Regions from separate parts of the Sphingomonas rustica genome, predicted to be linked through region 1. Evidence: riboswitches for the same ligand, from Rfam matches in the RefSeq annotation. Region 1 holds a riboswitch; the other holds the start of a gene.
What was found. Region 1 has a riboswitch for cobalamin ahead of metE (5-methyltetrahydropteroyltriglutamate--homocysteine S-methyltransferase). Riboswitches for the same ligand answer to the same signal wherever they lie in the genome.
Positions count from the first base shown of each region.

Region 2: it holds a riboswitch for cobalamin, as region 1 does, so the genes downstream of both, TPR58_RS13480 (TonB-dependent receptor plug domain-containing protein) here and metE (5-methyltetrahydropteroyltriglutamate--homocysteine S-methyltransferase) in region 1, are expected to answer to the same signal.

Region 1 is NZ_JBDIZK010000005.1:232,809-240,050, forward strand. It holds gene TPR58_RS10405 (DEAD/DEAH box helicase) at 1-1,681, shown strand, start outside; gene TPR58_RS10410 (YaiI/YqxD family protein) at 1,687-2,133, shown strand; gene TPR58_RS10415 (acyl-CoA thioesterase) at 2,249-3,013, opposite strand; gene metE (5-methyltetrahydropteroyltriglutamate--homocysteine S-methyltransferase) at 3,016-5,340, opposite strand; cobalamin riboswitch at 5,454-5,658, opposite strand; gene TPR58_RS10425 (SDR family oxidoreductase) at 5,723-6,598, opposite strand; gene TPR58_RS10430 (winged helix-turn-helix transcriptional regulator) at 6,700-7,098, shown strand; gene TPR58_RS10435 (type I restriction endonuclease) at 7,154-7,242, opposite strand, start outside.
Region 2 is NZ_JBDIZK010000007.1:224,916-232,157, forward strand. It holds gene TPR58_RS13450 (aminotransferase class I/II-fold pyridoxal phosphate-dependent enzyme) at 1-409, opposite strand, end outside; gene TPR58_RS13455 (adenosylcobinamide-GDP ribazoletransferase) at 406-1,125, opposite strand; gene TPR58_RS13460 (histidine phosphatase family protein) at 1,122-1,691, opposite strand; gene cobT (nicotinate-nucleotide--dimethylbenzimidazole phosphoribosyltransferase) at 1,688-2,704, opposite strand; gene TPR58_RS13470 (DUF1636 domain-containing protein) at 2,701-3,108, opposite strand; gene TPR58_RS13475 (hypothetical protein) at 3,119-3,667, opposite strand; gene TPR58_RS13480 (TonB-dependent receptor plug domain-containing protein) at 3,750-5,708, opposite strand; cobalamin riboswitch at 5,865-6,050, opposite strand; gene TPR58_RS13485 (phytanoyl-CoA dioxygenase family protein) at 6,081-6,776, opposite strand; gene TPR58_RS13490 (ABC transporter ATP-binding protein) at 6,773-7,242, opposite strand, start outside.

The DNA of each region.
Region 1 (7,242 bases):
CCAGGCAGCCGTGCTCGAGCCGGAGGCAGAAGGGCGCGACCTGATCGTCTCCGCGCAGACCGGCTCCGGCAAGACCGTCGCCTTCGGCCTCGCCATGGCGGCGCAGCTGCTGCAGGGCGAGCGCGTCGAGCCCAGCCGCGAGCCGCTGGCGCTGATCATCGCGCCCACGCGCGAACTGGCGCTTCAGGTCAGCCGCGAGCTGATGTGGCTCTACGGCAATGCCGGCGCCCGCATCGCCACCTGCGTCGGCGGGATGGACGCATCGAAGGAGCGCCGCGCGCTCAGCCACGGCGCGCATATCGTCGTCGGCACCCCCGGCCGCCTGCGCGACCATCTCGAACGCGGCGCGCTCGACCTGTCGGCGCTGCGCGTCGCCGTGCTCGACGAGGCCGACGAGATGCTCGACATGGGCTTCCGCGAGGATCTGGAAGAAATCCTCGACGCGACCCCGTCGGAGCGCCGCACGCTGCTGTTCTCGGCGACGATGCCCAAGCCGATCGTCGCGCTGGCCCGCCGCTATCAGCGCGACGCGCTGCGCATCTCGACGGTGGGCGAGGATCGCGGCCATGGCGACATCTCGTACCAGGCAGTGCCGGTCAGCCCGTCCGACATCGAGCATGTGGTCATCAACCTGCTGCGCTTCCACGAGGCGGAGACGGCGATCCTGTTCTGCGCCACGCGCGACAATGTCCGCCGCCTGCACGCCACGCTGGTCGAGCGCGGCTTCGCCGCGGTCGCGCTGTCGGGCGAGCATTCGCAGTCCGAGCGCAACCATGCGCTCCAGGCGCTGCGCGATCGCCGGGCGCGCGTGTGCGTCGCCACCGACGTTGCGGCACGCGGCATCGATCTGCCGACGCTCAGCCTGGTGGTCCATGTAGAGCTGCCGCGCGATGCCGAGACGCTTCAGCACCGTTCGGGCCGCACCGGCCGCGCGGGCAAGAAGGGCACCGCCGTCCTGATCGTCCCCTATCCGCGCCGCCGCCGCGTCGAGCAGGTGCTGCGCGGTGCGCGGATCGCGTTCGAATGGATCGATCCCCCCACGCCCGAGACGATCCGCGCACAGGATCGCGAGCGGCTGCTGACCACCCTGCTCGAGCCGATCGAATTCGACGACGAGGATCGCGCGCTGGGCGAGCGCCTGCTCGCCGAGCGCAGCCCCGAGGACATCGCCGCGGCGCTGGTCCATTCCTATCGCGGCAAGCTGCCCGAGCCCGAGGATCTGATCGACCGCTCGCATTCGGACAATCGCGAGGAGCGCCAGTCGCTCCACCGTCCCGGATTCGACGAGGTCAGCTGGTTCCGCATGGACATCGGCCGTCGCCAGAACGCCGATCCGCGCTGGATCCTGCCGCTGCTGTGCCGGCGCGGCCACATCACCAAGAACGAGATCGGCGCGATCCGCATCGGACCGAGCGAAACCTTCTTCCAGGTCCCGACCGCGATCGCCGCCAAGTTCAGCGCCGCGCTGCTGCGCACGGCGGACGAACATGGCGAGGACGAGAATGGCGTCCGCATCGAACCGTCGCCCACCGGCCCCGGCGAGGATGGCGGCCGTCCGCAGCGGGGCGGCCCGAACCGGCCGATGGGCAATCGCCCGCCGCGCCCGACCGGCCCCAGCCGCCCTGCCGGCGGCCCGCCGCGCCACCACGCCAAGCCGTTCCGCAAGGGCCCGCGCCCATAGTGAGCCTGCGCGTCCTGGTCGATGCCGACGCCTGCCCGGTGAAGGAAGAGATTTACCGGGTCGCCTGGCGCCACGAGGTGCCGGTGACCCTGGTCGCCAACAGCTGGCTGCGCATCCCGCAGCACCCGCTGCTCGATCGGGTGACGGTCAGCGACGGGTTCGACGCGGCGGACGACTGGATCGCCGAGCAGTCGAGCCCGGACGCGGTGGTGATCACCGCCGACATCCTGCTGGCCGACCGCGCGCTGAAGGCCGGCGCCACGGTGCTGGCGCCCACCGGCAGGCCGTTCACCGCCAACTCGATCGGCAGCGCGATCGCCACCCGCGCGATCATGGCCGACCTGCGCGCCGGCGGCGAACAGCTCGGCGGCCCGGCCCCCTTCTCGAAGACCGACCGCTCCGCCTTCCTCCAGACGCTGGACCGCACGCTGGTCGCGCTGAAGCGCCGCTGAGCGGTCCGGACCGCGCGAGCAGCGCCTCTCCGGCGTTCGCAAAGTGGGGGATGGGACGCCGGGCTTCCCTCTCCCGCATGGACGCAGGAAGGGAACCACCCCTTCGGCAGCGTCGCTAGGACGCGCCGATCGCCTTCGGCCTCCCGTCGCGATCGACCGACACCATCGTGAAGGCAGCGGATGCGGCGCAGCGGCGCTCGCCGGTCAGGAGGACTTCCGCCCAGAGTTCGACACCGATCAGCACCGAACTGCGCCCGGTCATCCGCACCTCGGCCCGAAGTTCGACCATTTCGCCCGCCCGGATCGGCGCGACGAAATCGATCCGGTCCGACGCCGCCATCACCATCACGGCGCGCGCGTGGCGGGTGGCGGCGAGGAAGGCGGCCTTGCCCATCATCTTCAGCGCGTCGCCGCCATAGAGCGTTCCATAGTGATTGGTCTGGGGCGGGAAGACCATGTCGGCATAGCGCAGGACGCCGCCCGCCTCGCCATCCGGCTCCAGACCGGTCGGGAGCGGCGGGAGCGGACCTCGGTCGGCTACCAGCGTGAAGCGCCCGCGCGTGCACAGCCGGCGCTCGCCGCTGACCGGCGCCTCCGCGATCAGCTCGATCGCGACGTCGAGCGAGCGGGTGCCGACGCGCACCACCCGCCCGACCGCCTCGACGATCTCGCCCACGCGGCCCGGCGCGGCGAAATCGATCTTCTCCGACGAGGCGGTGACGAAGGACGCCCGGCCGTGGCGCGACGCGGCGAGGAACGCCACCTTGTCCATATGCGCAAGCGCGGCCCCGCCGAACAACGTGCCATGATGGTTGGCATCGCCCGGAAAGATCATGTCGATGATCCGGACGACTCCGTTCCCGGCCTCCGCCACCGCCATGGTCAGGCTTCCACCCGGGCTTCGCCGCGCAGCGTGCGTGCCGCCGCGACCATCGCCTCGATCGCCGAGCGCACCTCGGGCCATTTGCGCGTCTTGAGCCCGCAATCCGGGTTCACCCACAGCTGCGACCGGTCGAGATGCTGCTGCGCCAGCCGCATCAGCGCGACCATCTCGTCCTGTCCGGGCACGCGCGGCGCGTGGATGTCGTACACGCCGGGCCCGATCGCGGCGGGATAGCGGTAGCGGGCGAAGCCCTCCAGCAACTCCATCTGCGACCGTGCGGTCTCGATCGAGATCACGTCGGCGTCCATCGCCCCGATCGAGGGCAGGATGTCGTTGAACTCCGAATAGCACATATGCGTGTGGATCTGGGTCGCGTCCCCGACCCCGGCGGCGGAGATGCGGAAGCACTCGACCGCCCAGTCCAGATAATGCTGCCACTCGCGGTGGCGCAGCGGCAGACCCTCGCGCAGTGCGGCCTCGTCGACCTGGATCGCCCTTGCCCCCGCCGCTTCCAGGTCGAGTACCTCGTCGCGAATCGCCAGTGCGATCTGGCGGCACGATGCCTCGCGCGGCTGATCGTCGCGCACGAAGCTCCAGTTCAGGATCGTGACCGGACCGGTCAACATCCCCTTGACCGGCCGTTCGGTCAGCGACTGGGCATAGCGCCACCACTCGACCGTCATCGCGCTCGGCCGCGACACGTCGCCATAGAGAATCGGCGGCCGGACGCAGCGCGAGCCATAGCTCTGGACCCAGCCGCTGACGGTGAAGGCGAAGCCCGAGAGCCGCTCGCCGAAATATTGCACCATGTCGTTCCGCTCGAACTCGCCATGGACCAGCATGTCGAGCCCGACCTCCTCCTGCCAGCGGATCGCGCGCGCCGTCTCGTCGCGGAGGAACGCATCATACCCTGCCGCGTCCAGTTCGCCGCGATTGAAGCGGGCGCGGGCGCCGCGGACCGCCTCGGTCTGCGGGAAGGACCCGATCGTGGTGGTCGGGAAGTCGGGCAGGTCGAGGACCACGGCCTGGGCAGCCGCCCGCGTGGCGACATCGCCCTCGCGCTCGAACAGGGCCGGGGTGATGCCGGAGACCCGTCCTGCGACCGTCGCGTCGTGGATCAGCGGCGAGGTGCGCCGTGCGATCGCCGCCCGGCGCGAGTCGGCCAGCGCCTCCGCGACATGCTCGCGTCCCTCGTTGAGGGCGCGCTTCAGGATCGCCAGTTCCTCGACCTTCTGCACCGCGAAGGCCAGCCACTGGGTCAGTTCGGGATCGAGCCTGCGCTCCAGCGCCAGATCGACCGGCACGTGCAGCAGCGAGCAGGATGGCGCCAGCACCAGGTCGCGGATCGCCGCGATCGGCTCGATCCGCGCCAGCAGCGCGTCGAGATCGGTGCGCCAGATATTGCGCCCGTCGATCACGCCCAGGGACAGCAGCAGATCCTTCGGCGCCACCTTCAGCAGCGCGTCGATCTGGCCCGGTGCGCGGACCAGATCGACATGGAGTCCGGCGACGGGGAGCGCCGCGGCAAAGCCGAGATTGTCCTCCAGTCCGCCGAAATAGGTGGTCAGCATCAGCTTCACCCCCGGCCGGGCGAGACGGGCATAGGCGCGCGTCAGGGCCCGGCGCTGGATGTCGGACAGGTCGGTGACCAGGATCGGCTCGTCGATCTGGACCCATTCCGCCCCGGCCTGGCCGAGATGGCCGAGGATCACGCCGTAGAGACTGACGACCTCGTCCAGAAACTCGAACGGATCGACCCCGCGACCCTTGGCGAGGCTCAGCCAGGTGACGGGCCCCAGCAGGACCGGCCGCGTCTCGAACCCCTGGGCCCGTGCCTCACGATAGTCGTCGAGGACCTTCAGCCGGTTGAGCGCAAGCTTCTGCCCCGGCACCAGTTCGGGGACCATGTAGTGATAGTTGGTGTCGAACCATTTGGTCATCTCGCAGGCCGTCAGGCTGGCCTCGCCCGCCCCCGCGCCGTGATCATGGCCGCAGCCGCCGGACGCCGCGCCGGCGGTGCCGCGCGCCATCGCGAAATAGGTCGACAGATCGGCCTCGCCGTCCCCCGTGCGATAGCGTTCGGGGATCGCGCCCAGCATCACGCTGGTGTCGAGCACATGGTCGTAGAGCGAGAAGTCGCCCGAGGGCAGCCAGTCGGCTCCCAGCGCCCTTTGCCGCGCCCAGGCGGCGGTTCGCAGGCCGGACGCAGACTCGAGCAAATCCGACTCGCCGGTCTTCCCGGACCAGAAATTCTCGAGCGCGGTCTTCAGTTCGCGGCGCGGGCCGATGCGCGGAAAGCCCAGAGTGGCAATGGAGACGGTCATGATCTTCAACCCCGAAGAATGGGGCGGAGACCCGGCACCGGACACAGGCAGGCAGGGACGGACAGGAGTCCGGCCGCAGCGCGCAAGCGGCCAGACCGGGCACCCCGCCGGTGGACGTTATCGCGTCAAAGGCAGGTCTCCTGGCTTGCGGGTCAGCGCGGACGGTCTGGCCTTCCCGGCGAGCGAACCCGCCAGTGACACGTGATGACCGCCGCTCGCCGCTTACAGTTGCGGGGGCAGCGCCGGACTTTCACCGGCTTCCCGTCTTAGCTCCGGCGCGGCAATGCCGGCCGGAGAACCTCGACACCCAAAGCATCGCGAAGCGCGGCCCGCGCGTCAAGGGTCATATAAAGAATTCTTTATATGACCCTTAGCGACTACCTCAGGCCTTCAGGCTGCTAGCGATCGTGGTCGCCAACGACGTGGTCGGACGGCCGATCAGTCGCGACAGCGCCCCGCCTTCGTCGAACAAGGCGCCGTTCGCCGCCGCCGCATCCGAATTGGCGATCGTGTCGGCGACCGGCTCGGGCAGGCCGGCCTGGACCAGCGCGCCGCGATAGTCGGCCTCGGACAGGTTCACATAGGGAATCTCGCGACCCGCCTGGCGTGACAGCTCGGCGGCGAACTCGGCGAGCGTGAAGCCGTGATCGCCTGCCAATTCGTGGACCACATCCTCTCCCTCGGCATCTCCGATCAGCGCGGCCGCGGCCGCCACGGCATAATCCTCTCGCGCAGCGGCCGAAATCCGGCCCTCGCCCGCGGCGCCCAGAAAGCCGTCATGCTGGAGCGCCGGCGGGATCGAAGCGGCATGGTTCTCGGTATACCAGCCGTTGCGCAACAGGGTGGTCGGGATGCCGCTGGCGCGCAGCAGCGCCTCGGTTTCACGATGCTCGTCGGCAAGGCCCAGCGTGGACCGGTCGGCATGCAGCACGCTGGTATAGGCGATCCGCTTCACCCCCGCACGCTTTGCGGCGTCGATGACATTGGCGTGCTGAGGCACCCGCGTGCCGACGGCGTTCGACGAGATCAGCAGGAGCCGATCCGCGCCGGCCAGCGCGGTATCGAGCGTATCGGGCTTCTCATAATCCCCTGCCCGTACCTCGATGCCTTCGGGAAAGGCGCCAGGAGCCTTGTCGGGATTGCGGACGACCGCGACCACCGCGGCCGGCCCGACGCGTCGGGCGAGTTCCGCCACGACATGCCGGCCGAGCTGGCCGGCGGCGGCGGTCACGAAATAGCGGGTCTGTTCAGCAGGCATGGGACAACTCCGGTCTCGATTTTCGACATGGTCTCAGATAGAGACCAAATCAGGATCCGAAAGACGGCACGTGGCCGTCACCTGGTTACCACGGAGAAACCATGGACGCGACCGAGGCGCTGGGCGCAAGGTTCGAGACCTGGCAGCAATTCGAGTTCGACGAGTCCCGCTGCGCCGTGCGCGGGCTGCTCGACCGGATCGGCGATCGCTGGTCGATGCTGCTGCTGTGCGCGCTGGCCGCAGGGCCGCGGCGGTTCAGCGCGCTCGCCCGGCTCGTGCCCGACATCTCGAAGCGGATGCTGACCCAGACGCTGCGCATCCTGGAAGCCGACGGGCTGGTCCATCGCGAGGTGCGGCCGACCGTTCCCCCCAGCGTCACCTATTCGCTCACCCCGCTCGGACGGAGCTTCACCGTGCCGCTGCTGGGCCTGATCGACTGGGCCGAGGCGCATTTCGCGCAGGTCGTCGAGGCACGCGAACGCAGGGCCGCGGCCGCTTGAGGCCATAAGTTCGACTGCGTGACTGACTTGCAGGCTTTGGGTCAACGCACGACGATCATCCGCCATCCAGTTCGGAGATACGACCCAGAATAAGATCTTGATGCTGATAGATCTCGATCGGATCGAGAATCGGATGTTTCGTCT
Region 2 (7,242 bases), on a different contig from region 1:
CGGGATTATTGGGGTTGGCTAGGATCAGCGTACCGCACTCGCCCGCCAGCGCCTCGGGCGCGATCGGCCGGGCGCCGGGGACCATCTCGCCATGGGTGCGATAGGTAGGGGCGACATAGCGCGCCGAGCCGCCGACCAGGCTGCCGGCGAGGCGCAGTCCGATTTCGGTCCCCGGCACCGCGCAGACATGGCGGGGATCCACACCGAAATACGCCGCTGCCGCCGCCTCCAGATCGGCGAGGGCGTCTCGTCCCGGCAGGCTGCACCAGTCGATCGTCAGCGCCTCGACGCCCGGCCAGGGATGCGGGTTGATCCCGGTCGACAGGTCGATCCATGGCGCATCGCCTTCGCCAAAGGCACGCCGCGCCGCGTCGATCCCGCCGCCATGCCAGGTCCAGCGCGCGCTCATGCGAGCCGCAGCGCGATCAGCGCGGCGAGCAGCAGCCCGCTCTCGACAATCTCGATTCCCCCGCCATGCCCGTCGCCGGAAATGCCGCCCAGCCGCGCGCGAAGCCACAGGCCCCAGCCTGCGATCAGCAGCGGCGCGGCGAGCAGGTCGGGCACGACCCATACGCCCGTCAGCAGCAGCGTGAACCAGATGGCAAGGTCGACCGGCCGCACCGCATTGCGAAACCGCGAGGCCAGCCCGGCATGGAGATCGGGCAGCCAGCGCGACCAGGTCAGCGGGCCGATCCGCGCCGCGAACGGGACCAGCGCGATCGCCGGCCATGCCTGCGCCTCGATCAGCCCGTGCAGCAGCACCAGCTTGGCGATCAGCTGCAGCGCGATCGAGACCGCGCCGAAACTGCCCAGATGTGGGTCGGCAAGCACCGCCAGCATCCGGTCGCGATCCTTGTGCGCCGCGCCACACGCATCGGCGACATCGCCCAGTCCGTCGAGATGCAGCGCCCCGGTGACCGCGACCCAGAGGAGGAGCGCCACCAGCGCACCGGTCCAGGGATCGATCCAAGTGCCCGCCCATCCTGCGCCGGCAACGAGCGCGCCGATCAGCAGGCCGACGGCAGGAAACCAGCGCATCGACGCTGCGAATTCATCCGACGTCACCGACAGGCGCGGCGTCGGCAGGCGCGTCAGGAACTGGATCGCGACGATCAGCCCCTTCATGTGCGCAGTCCGGTGATCTGCGCGAACCGCTTCTCGCCCGGCCAGACCCGAAGAGACAGCAAGGCGGCACAGGGCAGGTCGAACGCCCAGATCTGGCGCGCGTCGAACCCGCACAACAGGTGCAGCGCAGCGCGCATCGCTCCGCCATGGGTGACGACCAGCGTTGGAAGCGGCGCCAGTGCGTCGATCGCGGCGGACACCCGCTCGGTCAGCTGCGACCAGCGCTCGCCGCCGGGCGGCGGTGCGTGTTCCGGATCGGCATGAAATCGGGCAAGCGCGCCGGGGTCGATCGTGGCGGGATCGCACCCGTCCCAGTCTCCGAAATCCAGTTCGCGCCAGCGTGGATCGGTCACCGGAACCAGGCCGAGGTCGCGGGCGATCGCCTCGGCGGCGCGACGGGCGCGCTGGAGGTCGGACGTCACCAGCCGCGCGATCGCCAGACCCTGCGCGCTCGCCATGCAGGCGGCGATCCCCTCGGCAGTCGGCCCATCGTCGGTGCGCCCCATCAGCCGCCCGGGCCGTTCGGGAGCCCCGTGGCGCAGCAGATGAAGCGCGAAGCCGCTCACAGCGCCCCGGAGACCGCGGCTTCGTCGAACGTCGCCATCCGGTCATGCGCCGCCAGCGCCGACCGGATCACGCCGACCGCGACCGCGGCGCCGCTGCATTCGCCCAGCCGCATGCCCAGGCTCAGCAAAGGCTCCAGCCCCAGATGGTCGAGCAGCCGCCGATGCCCCGGCTCGGTCGAACAATGGCCGGCGATGCAATGCGCGGTGATCCCGGGCGCTGCCTCGGCCAGCGGCGCCAGTGCCGCGCAGCTGATGAACCCGTCCAGCACCACCGGCACGCCCAGCTGGCGCGCGCGGACGACGGCGCCGGCGATCGCCGCGATCTCGCGTCCGCCCAGCCGCCGCAGCGTCTCGAACGGATCGTCCGCGGCGTCGCCGTGCAACGCCAGCGCGCGCTCGATCACCGCGACCTTGCGGCCGATCCCCTCGGCATCGACGCCGGTGCCCGGACCGACCCAGTCGGCGACCGCCCCGCCGAAGCTGCGCGCGCACAGGGCCGCCGCGGCGGTCGAATTGCCGATGCCCATCTCGCCGACCGCGATCAGGTCGAGATCGGGCGTGACCGCCGCCGCGCCCGCCTCCAGTGCGGCGAGGCATTCGGCCTCGGACATCGCCGGACCGGTGGTGAAATCCGCGGTCGGCGTGTCGAGGTCGATCGCGGTGACGCTCAGTTCCATTCCCGCCGCGCCCGACAGGGCGTTGATCGCCGCGCCCCCGGCCTCGAAATTGGCGACCATCTGAGCGGTCACGCTCGCCGGAAAGGCGCTGACGCCGTGGACGGTGAAGCCGTGATTGCCGGCGAAGATCGCGGCGCGCGCGCGCTCGATCCGCGGTCGCTCGCGACCCTGCCACCCGGCGATGAAGACCGCGATCGCCTCCAGCCGGCCGAGCGATCCGGCGGGCTTGGTCAGCTGATCCTGCCGCCGCTGTGCCGCGGCGCGCGCGGTCGCGTCGGCGACCGGCAATGCGGCCAGCGCGGTACGAAACGCGGCTGGAGTGGGAAAATGGCTCATTCGACGACAAATCCCGGCGGTGGGGTGCGGGTGATGAAATGGCCCTTCACCCCCTCGGGCCAGTCCGAATAGGCGACGCGGCCATGGTCGCTGTCGGCATAGGCGACGGCATAGTCCAGGATCGCGCGCGCGGCATCCGCATCGGGTGCGAACCTGCCCATGACATAGCCGACCTTGTCGGGGGCGCGCAGATGGACGGTGCAATGATCCTGGCAGGCGAACAGGCAGGCCATGTCCTGCACCGCGATCCCCGCATAGCGCGGGTCGCGCGCCTTGACCGTGCGCAACGCCTCGACCAGGCGTCCGCCGCCGGTGACGCCGTCGCCGTCCGCGCGCGTCTCCGGAGACAGGCGACAGCTGTTGCAGGCGACGATCGCCGGCCCGTCCTCGACACGCTTCAGCACCGCGCGGCGCTCAGGCAGTCGCGACGCGCGGGGCAGGCTGAGGCACCCCGATCGCGGTCAGCAGGCGGTACAGCGCATAGAGACCGACCAGGATCGCGCCGTTGCGCAGGAACTGGCGCTGCAGGATCGCGGGATCGATCGTGCTGGCCACGCCGCCAAGGAAGAAGGCCCAGCCCAGCACGACTGCCTTGAACGCGACGAAGCCGGCGAGATAGGCGAGCGCCAACCGCACCGGCACCGGCCGGTCTCCGGCGAGGCGAAGTGCGGCATGCGCGCCGATCACCGATGCGACCGCGGCGGTGGCGAGGCCCGCCGCCCAGCCGAACGTGCCGGCATCGCGCGGATAGTCGAGCAGGCAGAAGCCCACCGCCTGGCTGGCCAGCCACGCCGCCAGCATCAGCCAGATGCCGTCGCTGCGCCGCATATGGACTGCGGCAAGCGCGGCCAGTGCCGGAAACGGGGTGGCGCAGGCGAACACCAGTGTCGTCGCGGTGCTGGCAAGCGTCAGCAGCAGGATCCACAAGGTCGATGCGGCGCGGGTCGAATGTCCCTGGGTCATGACGGCTCCTCGATCGGGTTCCGGAAGGGCGACCCGGGCCTGCACGATGCGCAGGCCCGGGCAGTGGGATGCGTGCGCGCGGTCAGAACCGGCCGCGCACGCCGGCATAGAAGCTGCGGCCCAGCGTGCCGTAGCGATAGGCGGTCATATACTCCTCGTCGAAGACGTTCTCCGCCCGCGCGAACAGCCGGAACCGCTCGCTCACCGCGAACTCGGCGCGCAGGTCGACCAGCGCATAGCCGTCCAACCGCGTCGCATTGCTCGCATTGTCGAAACTGTGCCCGGCCCAGCGCACTGCCGCGCCGGTGCTCAGCCCGAACGGAAAGGCATAGCTGACCGATGCATTGCCGCTGTCCTGAGGGCGGCGCGGCAGCCACTTGCCGAAATTGGCCGTGCCCGGCGACCGGTCCTCGGCAACCGTCCAGCTGTAATTGCCGTCGAGCGTCAGGCCGCCCAGCTTCAGCGCAGCCGCCGCCTCGATCCCGTGCGCCTCGCCGCGCGAGACGTTGGAATAATAGCCCGAGCGGCGCGTCGTGCTGCCCGGCACCAGGCACAACGGGCTGGGCGAGGTCGCGCTGCAGCTGTTGAAGATGATCTGGTTGGTGGTGACGCGCTCGAAATAGGTCGCGCCGAAGCTCAGCTTGCGGTCGAACAGTTGCTGCTCGACACCGGCTTCCCATCCGCGCGCCTGTTCGGGGTCGAGCGCGACGTTCCCATATTCGCTGAACAGCTGGTACAGGGTCGGTGCCTTGAACCCCTCGCCATAGCTGGCGCGCAGGATCGTGTCGGTGGGCAGGCGCCACACCGCGCCGGTCGAGAACAGGGTCTGGCCGCCATAGCGGCTGTGATCGTCATGACGCACCCCGCCATTGACCGTCAGCCCGTCGACCGGCTCGATGCTCAGCTGGCCATAGACGCTGGTGATCTCGGCATCGCCGGTCGCAAAGGGCGGCAGCGGCGTGGCCAGTGCGCCGGCGGGCGAGCGGCTCTCGAACTTCGAGCGTTCATTCTCCAGCCCGAACACCGCCGAGATGCGCTGGGTGAAGGCGAAGCTGCCCTGATATTCCCAGCGGCGGTTCTGGCCGTTCGATTCGAAGCTGAGCGCGCGGGCGCGCAGCGGCGAGAAGCTGTCGCGGTCGGTGTCGGTATGGGCATAGGCGACGCGGTTGCGAAAGCGGCCGTCGAGCAGCGCGAAGTTCACCCCGGCATAGCCGACGAACTCCTTGTTCGTGGAAAAGTCGGGATTGTCGCCGCTGGTCGAATCGATGTTGACCCGCCCGCTCGAATAATAGCCGCGCAGCTCGACGCTCAGATTGGTCGCCAGTTCCAGCTCGGCGCGGCCGGTGGCGCTGCGATTGGTGTAGCCGTCGGTCTCGTGCCCGCCGAACGTCGGCGCGATCGCCGAGATGCCGTCGGTGGTGAAGCTCTGGCCGCCCAGCCGCCAGCTGAGCGGGCCGGTCCGCCCGCCGATCGCGGCGCGCGCGCTGACGGTCGCGCGCGACCCGGCCTCCAAGTCGAAACTGCCCTCGATCGGCGCCTCGGGCATGGCGGTGACGATGTTGACCACGCCGCCGATCGCCTGGCTGCCCCACAGGGTCGATTGCGGCCCGCGCAGGATCTCGATCCGCGATGCGTCCCCGGTCAGCAGGTTGGCGAAGTTATAGCCGCCGCCGGTCGAGGCGGGGTCGTTCAGCTTCACCCCGTCGATGACGACGACGGTCTGGTCCGATTCGGCGCCGCGAATGCGTAGCGAGGTGGACGTGCCATAGCCGCCGTTGCGCGACATGGTGATGCCGGGCGTGCGCAGCAGCAGCTCGGTCACGCCGATGTCCTGGCTGCGGTCGATCGCCGCCTTGTCGAGCACGGTGACCGATGCCGGGACCTGGTCGATCGCGACCGGCGCGCGGGTGGCGGTGACGATGATCTCGCCGCTGTCCTCGGTCGAGGCGGCGGGTGCTGCGGCATCGGGGGCCGGGGCCTGCTGGGCAAGCGCGCCCGAGGCGGCGGCGAGGGCGGAAACGGAAACGGCGAGACGGAACAGCGACTTCAACTTCATATCCTTCGACGACACGGCCGCACCCGCACGGGAATGCGACGCCGTGTCCGCGAAGGACGCACAGCCGCATCCCGCGCGAACGCGGTCAGCTCTGTCGTCTCTCGGGTTCACCCCCGTCCGCGCGACACACCCTGTCCGCACGAAGGACGACCGCGACGGGCAGGTCTCCTGGCTAGCGGGTCGGTGCCGGTTCGGCCGCCTTCTCAGGACCGGGGTCCCAATGGCATTCGGCCGATGGCTCGCCGCTTACAGTTGCAGGGGCAGCCGGGTTTGATCCCGTTCCCTTTTCATCCCCGTCTCCGGGGAACCTGTCGCGTCGCCGCCCTTAGGGCCGCGCGCCGCGGCTGGCAATCGGCATCACGCCGCCATCATCCACACCACCAGCGCGAACCGCGCCGCGACCGACGGCAGCGTGCGATGCGGCGTGAACCGGTCGAGGAAGAGGACGGTGCCCGCGGGGCATTCGGGCTGGATGTGCGGCAGGCCGGCGATCGCCGCCTCGGGAATCTCGAACCCGCGATCGGTCGCCTGCGCCATCGGCGCGGGCCGGCGCCCGGGAAGGACCTCCAGCCCGCCGCGCCCGGGGCCGGCATCGCTCAGCGGGATCCAGGCGGTGATCCATACCCGGCCGCAGGCGGTGCCGTCGTCGCGGACCACGTCCGAATGCCAGGCGTGGCGATGCCCGGGAAAGCTCGCAATGCTGGCACGGACACGGACGATCGATCCCGCCAGCGCGCGCCCGCCGATCCGCTGCGCCGTCTCGATCAGCCGCGGGTCGGCGGCGATCGCCGACAGCCGCGGACCGCGCTGCGCATCGGTGCAGACCACGCGGCGCAGCAGGTCGGCATGGCTGCGGTCCCGGGCGAAGACGCGGTCGATCCGCTCTTCCAGCGGCGCGTCGGGACAGCTCGCCTCGAACGGCAGATACAGCGCGCGCGACACGCGATCGATCTGCTCGACGATATCGGCCCGGGCGGCCATTATTGTTGTACGGTCGTATAACGGCACAATGGCGTAGCCGTCGCGAGCATAGGAAATTTCCTGCGCGTTCATCGCGCGCGGCCCAGCGTCACGATGCTCGGCCAGTCGCCGTCCAGGTCGATCCGCGCATCGATGCCATAGACCGCGCGCAGGTTCGCCGGCGCCAGCACGTCGGCCGGCGCACCGTCCGCCACGACGGTTCCGCGGTCGACCAGCAGCAGCCGGTCGCAATAGCGCGCGGCCATCGTCAGGTCGTGCAGCACCGCGATCACCAGCGCGCCGCCGCGCGCCTCGGCGCGGAGCAGGTCCATCACGTCGATCTGGTGGCCGGGGTCGAGGCTGGCGAGCGGTTCATCGGCGATCAGGCCGGGTGCCTCGACCGCCAGCGAGCGCGCCAGCAGGACGCGGGCGCGCTCGCCGCCCGACAACTCGGTCGCGATCCGGTCGCGCAGCGCGGTCACGTCGGCGCGCACCATCGCCCGCTGGATCGCGGCGGCGTCGCCCTCGGCCACGCGCGACATCGGCCCCAGATGCGGCA